Regions from separate parts of the Pseudoalteromonas sp. N1230-9 genome, predicted to be linked through region 4. Evidence: predicted binding sites of a transcription regulator. Region 4 holds the regulator's gene; each other region holds the start of a gene.

Region 1 (3,144 bases), 570 kb from region 4:
TTGAGTTTCTTCAACGGCACTAAAGTCCATATTCAAATCTACTTGCGCTGTGTAGTTACCTAACCCCACAACAGGAATAAGGATACTATCGATTTTATTAAGATATTCTTCTTCGCGTTTGCGCTCAATTTCATACTCTTTACGTGAGCGAGCTGCCAGTGAGTTTTGTGAGCCTGAGTTAAGTAAACGGCCATTTTGATCGGTAACTGTAACGCGCTCAGGTGACAGCCCTTGTACAGCTGACGCAATAATATCAACCACTGAGTCAACTTCTTCACCATCGAGTGTGCGGCCACGCTTCAGTGTTAGCACCACCGTAGCAGAAGGTTGTTTTTCACGACGAGCAAACACGTTTTCTTTTGGAATAGCTAAAAGTACTTTGGCGCGAGTTACATTTTTTAGCTCTTCAATGGTGCGCGCAAGCTGCTGCTCACGGCCATGTTTTAAACGTTCGCGTTCAAGGCGTTGGCTTACACCAAAGCCCATATCTTGCATGATGATGTCAGTACCTGAGCTTGGCGCTTGCTCAAGGCCTTCACGAGCCATCAATAGCTTAATATTTTGGTATTCACCTTCTTCAACCGAAATGACATTACCATCTAATTCATAATCAATCTTTTGAGCATCTAAAAAGTCGAGAGTTTGAATAAGCTCTTCCGTTGGCATTTTACCAAGCGGTCGCATATCAGGCTGACGAGCCCAAATAATGATAAAAATAGCGATTGCCAAACAGATAGCCAGTGCAATAACTAACGTAACCTGACGAAGTACATCTACACCGTTCAGGGCACTTAAGTATCCAGACTTTTGCTCTTGTTGTTCCTCAGTATCAGGTGAATCGACTCCACCACCTGCTAAGGCTAGATCAGTTGATTGATTAGATTGCGCCACAATAATTCTCCACTACCTAGTTAAACAGGCATGTTCATAATGTCTTTATATGCTTCAACAAGTTTGTTTCTTACTTGTACCGTCGCCTCAAAAGCCACTGAAGACTTTTGCGAAGCTATCATCACTTCTGCCAAGGAAACACTGCGATCTCCCATCTCTAATGCGGTGACTTTTTGCTTAGCGTCTTGTTGTAGGCCATTAACGTTATCAAGCGCATTACTAAGTAAATCACCAAACTGTGCTGATGAAGTCGGCTGAGCTTGTGTTGGTAAGTTATTAACTGACTGGCTACGGCCCGCTTCTAGAGCCATAGATTGCATTTCTTGAAATAATGCGCTGTTTTGAATTTTCATAATACTCTCTGACGATGCAGTTCACTTATCAAGTAAAATGCACAAAGCGTGCCATAAATAAAAACCAATAAAAACAAGCGTTTATTGGTATATTTATTGTTGTCAGAGTTTTGACAGCAAACAAGCTCACGATAATGTGAGCTTGTTTGTGTAAGAAGAAATATGGATTAGGCTGGTAATGCGATCCCAAGATCACGCATTTGCGCCAACTTATACCTAAGTGTACGAGGACTAATTCCTAAAGTCTCTGCAACCTCTTTGCGTTTACCTTGGCATTTGGCTAGCGTCTCTAAAATAATACGATGCTCTTTATCTTTGAGTTCGTCTTTATAATTACCTTGCTCGTTCACTTGAGGAATACTCGCAAGCTGAGGCTCTACAGGCTGCTCTTGATAAATCGGGGCATTATGTGATGGAGCTGGCTGAGTTAACTCTGAACTTGTTGATAACAACTCTTCGATGAAAATATCACTCTCATGAATACTGTTGCCATCACATAAAATGAGTGCCCGTTGAATAACATTATCAAGCTCGCGAACGTTACCAGGCCATGTATGCGCTAAAAGCTTTTGCTTTGCGCCTTCAGTAATCAGTGCAATTGGCTCTTTGCTTTTCAAGCAGTGTCGTTCAATCAAATGCTCAGCAAGAATAATAATGTCACCTGGGCGCTCAGCAAGTGGCCGCCACATTAGGGGGAATACATTTAAACGATAGTATAAATCTTCTCTAAATAGATTGTTACTAACAGCGTCTTTTAGGTCACGGTTGCTGGTTGCCAAAACACGAACATCAAGTTCAATCGTTTTACGGCTACCCAGTCGCTCCACTTCACGCTCTTGTAATACACGCAGTAATTTTGCTTGAAGCCCTAAGTCCATCTCAGTGATTTCATCAAGTAAAATGGTGCCACCTTGCGCCTGTTCAAATTTACCTGGGCAAGCTTGAATAGCGCCTGTAAAAGCACCTTTTTCGTAACCAAATAATGTTGCCTCAAGCATGTTTTCGGGGATGGCTGCGCAGTTAATTGCAACAAAAGGCGCATCAGCACGGCTTGATTTATCATGAATATAACGCGCTAAGACTTCTTTACCTGACCCACTTGGGCCAAGCACCATAACACTGGCGTCAGAGCGAGCCACTTTACTGGCCAGCTCAAGTAGCTTTATGCTTGATGGATCTGCGACAATGGGACCTTCGGTCTCTTTTTCTTTCTCTGGTAAATAACGACTGACCATATTAAGAAGCACTTCTGGCGCAAACGGCTTGGCCATATAGTCAATAGCACCAAGGCGCATTGCTTCAACCGCATCATCAATGGTGGCATACGCTGTCATCATCAAAACGGGCAACTCTGGGTAGTTCAGTTTAATGCTGCGCAATAGGTCGAGACCACTCATGGTTCCCATTTGCACATCACTGACTACCAATGCATAGGTATTTTGTTTTAACAAGACCATTGCCTGTTCGGCACTGTCAGCAGCAATACAATCAATACCAGACATTTCTAGTGTATCAATCAGCGCTTCTCGTAGGCCTGCGTCATCTTCAACGACTAAAATAGGATGGGTACTCATTTTGCCTCCGCTAACATAGGTTCTGCACTAATAGGCAAGATCAAACTAAAACAAGCACCACCATGTGCATTGTTATAAACTTCAACCCGCCCTTGATGGGCATTGGCGACTGAACTAACAACAGCCAGTCCAAGCCCTGTACCTTGGCTTTTAGTGGTAAAAAACGGTTCAAATAATTTATCTGCTAAACTAGTATCAATACCTGGGCCATTGTCGCTGACACTTATGCGCACGCAATTTTCATCTTTGTCATCTCGCTTAGCACTCAGCTCAACACGTGCCTGACTGCCAATTATTTGAATACTGTTATGAATAAGGTTTTGAAC
Region 2 (3,144 bases), 940 kb from region 4:
AGTCACTGAAATGGCCTCAACAGTACTCGAAATTTCGCGCAATGCACAAAATACCAATAATGCTGCTGAACAAGTACAAACCATTACTGTTGATGGCACAAAACGTTCTACACAGGCTCAGTCAGTCATGACCGCATTAGCAAGTCACATTGGTGAAGCGTCTAAAGTCGTTGCTGGTCTTGAGCAAGAAAGTGGCAATATTGGTGCCGTCATCGATGTGATCAACTCTATTGCAGAACAAACTAATTTACTGGCTCTTAATGCTGCCATTGAAGCTGCGCGTGCAGGCGAGCAAGGTCGAGGTTTTGCTGTGGTTGCTGATGAGGTTCGTTCATTGGCAAGCAGAACGCAAGAGTCAACTGATGATATTCGTAATATGATCAGCCGATTGCAACAGATTGCTCAGCAAGCATCAACGATGATGCAACAAGGACAAGAGCGCGCTGAAGGTTCTGTTGAACAAACACAAATTGTGCTTACAGCACTGCAAGACATCGCACAATCAGTGACAAATGTGCAAGATCAAAGTCATCAAATTGCGACTTCAACGGAGCAACAAACGGTAGTCGCAGAAGATATTAATAACAGCCTTGCGGCTATTAATCATTTAGTGAATAGCACGGCAGATCATGCTCATGAATTGGCTGATGAAGCCCGTGATTTGAATGAGTTAGCAGTCTCGTTAAATAAAACGGTTAATCAGTTTAAGTTATAAAGATAAATTGCTGATGTGATTAAAAACCCGATATCACCTGAAGATAATATCGGGTTTTTATCGTCAGCCTTCCCTGTTACCTGCGGCGCAACTGCTTTCGCATGATCCATAAAGTCTTGCCACTGCTGCTTATTCCATAAAGCAGCTCCTTGTTTGTCCATTCCTTGTTTTGATTGCGTTTGTACTTGTTCCATATAGTCACCTCCTTACGCTAGCTTCATCCATTTTAGGTTCCTTACCACTTGCCGTTCCTTAGCAATTATCCGTTCACTTTTTCCATAAAGCGTTGCCATTGTGCGCTTGTCCATAACGCCTTGTTACTTCCTTGCTTTCCATTATGCTTTGCTACGTTTTCCATTATGTAACTCCTTGCGGTTTATAATCCGTTATTCCTACAGCTTTTCCATGCTGTGCTCCTAAGTCATCCTTGTGTGCAATTATCGTTTAGCAATGATATACACAGCATGAATCAAGCCTGGAATGTACCCTAATAAGGTTAAAAGAATATTAATCCAGAATTGTGCACCTAAACCTACCTGTAAAAATACACCTAAAGGGGGAATTAAAACTGACAATATAATGCGAATTAAGTCCATGATTCACTCCTTGAAAACAAAATAAAAACCCAGCCAAAGCTGGGCTTTCATTAATTACTTATTATTCAGCAACAATCGTTAACTCATCGATTACTTTGCGAACATCTTCAGCATTTTCTGCAATGCTTACTGCAAGCTGTTTTTCAGCTTCTGATTCAACGGTACCTTTAAGGGTTACAACACCTTTGTCAGTATCTACATCGATATCAGTACCACCTACTTCAGAATTAAATAGGAAGCGAGTTGTAATCACAGTGCTTATTTTTGCATCTGTTAAATCACTTTCAGCTGAATCACCTTTCTCTTTTTTGGCATGCTTAGCTTTCATGTCTTTTACGACTGTAAGCTTGTTTTCAACATCAGTTACGCCATCTAAGCTTAATACCAGCTCTTCTGCTAACTCTTTATCAAGCTCACTATTCACTTTACCAGTTAGTACAACCTTGCCATTTTTTACATCTGTGTTGATGTCAAAGTTGTTTAGATTTGTGTTCATTAAAAGAACAGTTTCTGCCTTACCATCAATCCAAGCGTCTTTACTTTCATTTTCCCAGCTGCTTGCCTGAGCTGACATGCTAGTAGCACCAATAACTAACGCGGCAATCATAGACTTGTTGAATGTATTCATAATCTTTCTCCTTTTGATTAAAGACACATTACTTAATGCGACTTTGATGCCAACTATTTATCACTTTAATATCAATAGGTTACACTTTAATCTATTCAAGACACATATTCTCCTCGGTAACAATTTACAGGCTGCTCGGTAATAAGTTCACAATGTTGCAAAAATAACCAATTAATTGCAGATAATATTAATCTATGGTTAATTTAACGAAGTGCTAATAAACCAAAAAACACAACAACTTGATTTTTATATAAATAAAATTTGGCCTAAGCTTTGCTTTATATCGAATAACAGAAGAATCACTTTATAATCACAACAGGGAACTACCATGGCCGTTAAACTTGAAGATCGCCCAATCGATCAAGTAAGAGAAGAAGTCATTGACCAACTCATTTATAACTACAGTCATGCAGTTATTTCAGCTGAAGCATTTGAACGCCGACTAGATCAAGCAATGGCAGCCACCAGCAACGAAGTACTTGTTGAGCTTGTTGCTGACTTAGCGCTAAAAGCTGATACAGATTACAAATCGCATAAACATGCGCAATTTAAACCTCACTACAGCCATAGCAGTGACAACGAAAACTTACAACTACGCAGTATTCTTGGTTCAAATGAGCGTAGCGGCCAGTGGCTTGTGCCAAAAGAAATTCACCTAACAAACTGCTTAGGCTCAATCGAACTCGACTTTAGCGAAGCGATTTTCCAGCATCAGCATGTCACTATTTACGTAAACTGTATTTTAGGTAACGACGAAATCTACGTGCCTGAACATGTCAATGTGCTATCTAAACTGTTTAGCGTTATTGGCAGCGTAGAAAACAAGTCAGTCGCTCTAAATAAAGGTCAGGGCCCAACCATTACCATTGAAGGTAACGTATGGCTAGGCTCAGTAGAGATCAAAGTAAAGCGTACCATGAAAGAAAAGTTCATCAGCTTTGCCAATAGCCTAAAAGCCAGTTGGAAAGAAATGAACAAGGTGCAGTAAAAGTTGCGAGATATTGTAGGCGCGATTTTACATCGCGCAATAGGTAACAAATGACGCGTGGTAAACCTGCTGCTACAACTACCGCGCGAAATGAATTTCACGGCGAGATCAAAGATCATTATTCCTTTCACTTGGAATATCACTGAAATATTCTACAAACTCCACTTCAAAACCTGCGGGGTCGATAAAATAAACATTTTTACGGTATGGATTTTCT
Region 3 (3,144 bases), 1.5 Mb from region 4:
ATGAAACTCTAGTAGGGCATTGATTAATGTATCTTGGTCAAGTGACAGCTCACCATTAGCAATAGCGGCTTTTACTTTTGCTACTTTTTCAAGGTCAACATCAGGCTTTGACGCTAAGTCTTCAAAGGTATTATCGATTGTTTTACTAAGCGAACTAATTTGCTCTGCGCTTGCTTGCTTGTTCGCCGCGGTGTGAGATTTTTTACTGATATCTTGACTGCCCGAATCAATAAAGTTGTTCACTTTTGCAGCTTGCTCAACATGACTACTGCTACCTTTGTTGTTTATGTTCATTATCAATCCCCAATTAATTTTCTACTAATTTTGTAAAGCGACCAAATTTATCGATTTCTTAAATTTATTTTTAAATTTATAAAAGTGTTGCTTTTACAACCCCTTTATCAATCACTTGGCCTTCAACAATTTTACCAGAACTGAGGTTTTTTACTTTGATCATTTGGCCTCTAATTCCTTCCTCAAGTGCAATTGCTTTTACACTTGCAGTAAAGGAGCTTGTGCTGATGAGAAGTTTTATATGCTGCTCTTTATTGACTAAGTAGTTATTTTCGAGCTGTCTGCGAGTGACTAAATCGCCTTGCTTAATGTTTCTTTTAACTGTCATTCCAATCAATTCAGTTGTGCTCGTTTCCATACCGTAAACGTGTTTTGCAATGTTAATGGAGTCATAGTTTAGTAACTCATTGCTCAACACTTCGCCGCGTTGTAAGTCACGTTTAGCAACGACTAAATTGAGCCACAGATCAACTTTTGCGGTGGCTCTAAATTGCCAAATGGGATCTGCACAGCTGACGGTCAGACGAATTCTACCTGCGGGAATGGAATTGGGTTTTACCCTGTTTATTGATAACTGATCACAGCTAAGCTCTTTTGCTGCAGCTGGAATGTATAACGCAATTTTTTTTTGCTGACCTTGCTTGTTTATGCTGCCCAAGTAATGAGTTATTTCGTTATTTATATACCGTTTAATCTCTTTTTGAAAATTGCTTGCTAAGACATTAGCTGAAAATAATAAGGAAATAATTCCAAAAAAGAGGAAAAAAGCACCATTCCGTATCGGAAGTATTGCTTCCGCTTTTACGTGCCTTAGATTGAATTTTTTACAGTAACTCATTGAAAAATATGTCTTATAAAATTTGGCATAAAGGTTGTTAATAGCCTTATACCGAATTCAAAATGTGCAAACGAGCATACAAGACGTAGTCAGTTGAGGCAACAATGGCATTATTTGATAAAGCGTTAGGCGTACACCCATTTGCTATGCAGTTGAGAATAGACAGAGCTGAGGTTATCGCAAGTAACCTCGCAAATGTTGATACCCCAAATTTTAAAGCAAGAGATGTGGATTACCAGCAAATTTTGGGCGATGTCGCAGCGAGTATGGAGCATAACAATGATGTAGGCTTTGCGGGAATTACTGCCAATGAGCTGATGTATCGTGTGCCGTATCAAGCATCCAGTGACGGTAATACCGTAGAGCTCAATGTCGAGCAGGCAAAATTCTCTAACAACAGTATGGATTTTCAGACCAGTATGACCTTTCTAAACATGAAAATCAGTGGCCTGCATAAAGTAATCAAAGGAAATTAATAATGTCTTTTAATTCTATTTATGACATTAGTGGCAGTGCAATGCGTGCTCAAGTCATGCGCTTAGATACCATTGCTTCTAACCTTGCTAATGCTGACACGGCGGCGTCTACCGAAGAGGGCGCGTATAAGGCGCTTAAGCCGGTTTTTTCTGCCATGTATAAAGACTCTTTTGATCAGCAAAATGTGGCGGCTGCTGTCAATACCATGGGTGTGACAGAGTCTAATCGTACTGTTGAGCAACGTTATGAGCCTAACAACCCACTTGCCAATGATGATGGCTACGTCTTTTATTCAAACGTCAATGTACTTGAAGAAATGGCAGACATGATGTCAGCAAGTCGTAGTTATCAAACATCCGTTGATGTTATGTCGCGTGTTAACAGCATGCAGCAAAGCATTCTTAAATTAGGACAGTAGCACCATGGATATCGCAAATACCACACAAAGCAATAACAATGCTGCCAATGTAAGCTCAAGTATTTCAGGGAATGTTAACTCGGCAGAAGAAATGTCGACCATGTTTTTAGAGTTGCTGGTGGCACAGATCAGTAATCAGAATCCGTTACAACCTATGGACGGAACCGAATACGTTAGCCAACTAGCTGAATTCTCAAATGTTGAATCATTGCAAAGTATAAAAAATAACACCAGCGCGAGTTTAGATAACAGTAGCAGCATGTTAGTCCTTGAAGCGACTAACTTAGTTGGTGAAACAGTGACAGTGCCAGCGGATGTGGTTGCTTTAGAAAAAGAGGGCAAAGTGTCGGGTCTTGTTAACTTATCAACACCTGCTGATTCAGTCACTGTGCAACTTTATGACAGTAATGGCCAGTTAGTTGAAGAAAAACAGTTGGCATACAGTGGTGTGGGTTCTTTGAATTTCGAATTTGATGAACAAGATGCGGGTGGCTATTCGATTAATGCTTTTTCGACAACCAATGGTGTTTCACAACGCCTGACACCTTGGCTAAATGGTGAAGTAGAGCGCGTCTCTGTGGGTAGCAGCAGCGACGATATTTTATTGCAAGTTGATGGCTTAGGTAATTTTGCCTTAACCGATATTAATCAAGTTGCCTAGACTAAAGAGGAATAATTATGTCTATGTTTAATATAGGTTTAAGCGGCCTTAAAAGCACTCAAACAGGGTTAGAAGTAACAAGTAATAATATCGCTAACTCATCAACTTCTGGTTATAAAACCGGTAATACAGAATTTGCCGCAGTTTATAATGGTGGTAGTCGTGGTGGTGTACGTGTTTCAGATATCAAAGAAGACTTTGTAACTGGTGGTGATATTGTTAGAACAGGTAACGCACTTGATATTGCAATTGATGGTCAAGGTTTCTTTGCTATCTCTGAAGGTAATCGTATTGCTTATACGCAAGCAGGGCAATTTACCCTAGATAACGAGCTTAATATTGTCAATGCAAACGGGGCAAAGCTGCAAGGTTATGGCGTGAGTGATGCTGATGCGGCTGGCGAAGCTGAGATCATCCCAGGTGTGTTAACGGACCTTAAAGTACAAGGTGCGAACA
Region 4 (3,144 bases):
AGGCGAGCGTCGCCGTGTTGAAATCGCGCGAGCATTAGCCGCAGATCCAAAATTTATTCTGCTAGATGAGCCTTTTGCTGGTGTTGATCCAATTTCAGTGTTAGATATAAAGAAAATTATAGAGCATTTGAAAAACCGTGGTATCGGTGTACTAATAACTGACCATAATGTTCGAGAAACCCTTGATGTTTGTGAAAAAGCCTACATTGTTTCTCATGGGGAGCTAATTGCATCAGGCACGCCTGAGCACGTATTAGCAGACCAAACGGTACGCGATGTCTATCTAGGCGAGCAATTCAGGTTGTAACCAATACACCATCGACTAGAGCATCTGCTAGACTTACAATAATGACAACATATTGATATTGACTCAAAGTAGTATCAATCAATGATTTAAAAGGATTGTTAGGGATACATGAGGCAATCATTACAGCTGCGCATGGGCCAGCAACTTACAATGACTCCACAACTGCAACAAGCCATTCGCTTATTGCAGCTTAGTACATTGGATCTCCAGCAAGAAATACAAGAAGCGCTTGATAGTAATCCTCTGCTTGAAGTGGAAGAAGCGGATTATAATGAAGAAGCGATCGGTAAAAACGAACAAAAATCTGACTCTGATGATTCACAAGTCACAGCTACGGCAGAAGAAGCACCCAGTGAATACGAGCAAGAGAGCAGTGATGCACTCAATAAAGATACCGTCAGTGACGACCTAGCAATGGATGTCACGTGGGATGAGTACATGAGTGCAGCCCCTTCAACCTCGTCAGGGCCAATGCCAGAAGATGAGTCTATTTACCAAGGTGCGTCAACCGAAACTCTCCATGAATATCTGATGTGGCAACTACAGTTGACCCCATTTAGTCCGACTGACGAAGCGATTGCTGTTGCTATAGTCGAAGCTATCGATGACTCAGGTATTTTAACTGTGAGTTGTGAGGATATTGTTGAAAGCTTTAATCAAAATGATGATGAAGAAGAAATAGAACTTGATGAAGTCGAAGCGGTCTTAAAAAGAATACAGCTATTTGATCCTGTCGGCATTGGTGCTCGCAGCTTACAAGAGTGCCTATGTATACAACTTCGTCAATTCGATGCAGATACACCTTATTTGGCTGAAACTAAAATGGTTTTATCTGAGCACATCGAATTATTAGCAAGTCGCGACTATCGTACTTTGATGAAAAAGACTAAGCTTAAAGAAAACGAGCTTAAAGAAGTGATGACACTTATCCATAGCTTAAACCCTAAGCCCGCGGATAGCATCGTACGTGAAGAGTCTGAATACGTCATACCTGATGTATCGGTAAAAAAAGTAAAAGGTCGTTGGGTGGTTGAGCTAAACCCTGACTGTATGCCAAAGATCAGAGTGAACAGCCAGTATGCGGCTATGTCACGCTCTGTAAAATCAAGCAGTGACAGCCAGTTTATTCGCTCTCATCTGCAAGAAGCTAAGTGGTTTATTAAAAGCTTAGAGAGTCGGAATGATACTTTATTAAAAGTAACGAACTGTATTGTTCAACAACAACAGGCTTTCTTTGAACACGGCCCAGAGGCGATGAAGCCGATGGTGCTAAATGATGTCGCTGAAATGGTCGAAATGCATGAATCGACGATTTCACGGGTAACAACGCAAAAATATATGCATACCCCAAGGGGTATTTTTGAGTTGAAATATTTCTTCTCAAGCCACGTCAGCACAGAAAATGGTGGCGAGTGTTCATCAACGGCAATACGCGCTTTAATCAAAAAGCTTATTGCCGCAGAAAACTCAGCGAAGCCATTGAGTGACAGTAAGATTGCAGATATATTGGCTGAGCAAGGAATTAAAGTAGCTAGACGTACAATTGCAAAATACCGAGAGTCTCTAGCAATACCGCCGTCTAATCAGCGTAAAAGCTTGATTTAGACGTTTTACATAGAAGGAAAATGCTTATGCAACTAAACCTAACTGGTCGTCATGTAGAAATCACAGATTCATTAAAAGACTATGTAAACACCAAGTTTGCGAAACTAGAAAGGCATTTTGATCATATTAATAATGTTCATGTCATTCTAGATGTAGAAAAATTAAGTCAAAAAGCAGAAGCAACTTTACATGTAAACGGAGGCGAACTGTTTGCCTCTACAGAGCATCAAGATATGTACGCGGCCATCGACTCGCTAATTGATAAGCTTGATCGCCAAGTTATTAAACACAAAGAGAAATTAGCTCGACACTAAATTATGAAACTTAGTTCACTTACTAGCCAGGACTGCAGCAAAGCTGCGGTCCTTTTTAATAGCAAAAAAAGAATTCTCGAATTTATCAGCGAACTCGCTCATAAGCAGCTTCCTCATCTATCGCAGCAAGATATTCTTAATGCTTTACTCAATCGAGAAAAGTTGGGGAGTACAGGAATTGGTAGAGGCATTGCTATTCCGCATGGTCGTATGTCGGGTGCTGATAAACCACATGCGTTTATTATAGTGAGCGAATCGCCAATTAACTTTGATGCAATTGACAACCGCCCTGTTGATATTTTTGTTGCACTCATCGTACCTGATGGAGACTGCCAACTTCATTTAAAGACCTTATCAACAATTGCTGATAGACTAAAAGATAAAGAATTTTGTAAACAGTTACGCAGCGCAAAAACCGATCAGGAACTGTTTCAAGTTATTGCATCAGAGGCATAAATGGAATTAATTATTATCAGTGGCCGTTCTGGCTCAGGTAAATCAGTCGCTTTACGAGTCCTTGAGGACCTTGGTTATTATTGCGTTGATAATATTCCTGTAAACCTATTACCTTCGCTAGTGCGTAGTGTTTCTGATAATTACGACAAAATAGCGGTCAGTATCGATGTGCGTAACCTGCCAAAAGAGCAACAAGAATTTAATGATATTCTTGAATACTTGCCAGGTTTCGCCAACCCAACATTATTTTACCTTGATAGTGATGATCAAACACTCATTAAACGTTTCTCTGAGACAAGACGCTTACACCCGCTTTCTTTAGATTCTTTACCGCTCGATTTAGCAATTAAGCAAGAAAAAATACTGCTTGATGTCCTAATTACCCGCGCTGATTTTATGATCGACACAACGGATTTAAGTGTACATCAGCTAGCAGAGTCAATTCGTGAGAAGATTCTCGGT

Evidence for each region. Region 4 encodes sigma-54, which starts transcription at its own class of promoters, with help from an activator protein. Its sites were predicted from a motif close to GTTGGCACGNNNNTNGNNT; they were not measured.
Region 1: fliE (flagellar hook-basal body complex protein FliE) is a predicted target of sigma-54. The motif match lies at 1,282-1,300, and genes of this name have one in related genera.
Region 2: LY624_RS01920 (BON domain-containing protein) is a predicted target of sigma-54. The motif match lies at 1,975-1,993, and genes of this name have one in related genera.
Region 3: flgB (flagellar basal body rod protein FlgB) is a predicted target of sigma-54. The motif match lies at 1,154-1,172, and genes of this name have one in related genera.

What each region holds. Positions count from the first base shown of each region.
Region 1 covers NZ_CP090419.1:2,613,348-2,616,491, forward strand. Annotated here, with positions in the region: gene fliF (flagellar basal-body MS-ring/collar protein FliF) at 1-891, opposite strand, end outside; gene fliE (flagellar hook-basal body complex protein FliE) at 912-1,244, opposite strand; gene LY624_RS12220 (sigma-54-dependent transcriptional regulator) at 1,412-2,818, opposite strand; gene LY624_RS12225 (sensor histidine kinase) at 2,815-3,144, opposite strand, start outside.
Region 2 covers NZ_CP090419.1:398,070-401,213, reverse strand. Annotated here, with positions in the region: gene LY624_RS01935 (methyl-accepting chemotaxis protein) at 1-715, shown strand, start outside; gene LY624_RS01930 (hypothetical protein) at 700-909, opposite strand; gene LY624_RS01925 (YqaE/Pmp3 family membrane protein) at 1,153-1,311, opposite strand; gene LY624_RS01920 (BON domain-containing protein) at 1,373-1,939, opposite strand; gene LY624_RS01915 (LiaF domain-containing protein) at 2,268-2,927, shown strand; gene LY624_RS01910 (VOC family protein) at 3,036-3,144, opposite strand, start outside.
Region 3 covers NZ_CP090419.1:930,844-933,987, forward strand. Annotated here, with positions in the region: gene flgM (flagellar biosynthesis anti-sigma factor FlgM) at 1-294, opposite strand, end outside; gene flgA (flagellar basal body P-ring formation chaperone FlgA) at 371-1,132, opposite strand; gene flgB (flagellar basal body rod protein FlgB) at 1,237-1,608, shown strand; gene flgC (flagellar basal body rod protein FlgC) at 1,611-2,027, shown strand; gene LY624_RS04400 (flagellar hook assembly protein FlgD) at 2,032-2,688, shown strand; gene LY624_RS04405 (flagellar hook protein FlgE) at 2,706-3,144, shown strand, end outside.
Region 4 covers NZ_CP090419.1:3,184,864-3,188,007, forward strand. Annotated here, with positions in the region: gene lptB (LPS export ABC transporter ATP-binding protein) at 1-307, shown strand, start outside; gene LY624_RS14795 (RNA polymerase factor sigma-54) at 416-1,912, shown strand; gene hpf (ribosome hibernation promoting factor) at 1,939-2,226, shown strand; gene ptsN (PTS IIA-like nitrogen regulatory protein PtsN) at 2,230-2,682, shown strand; gene rapZ (RNase adapter RapZ) at 2,683-3,144, shown strand, end outside.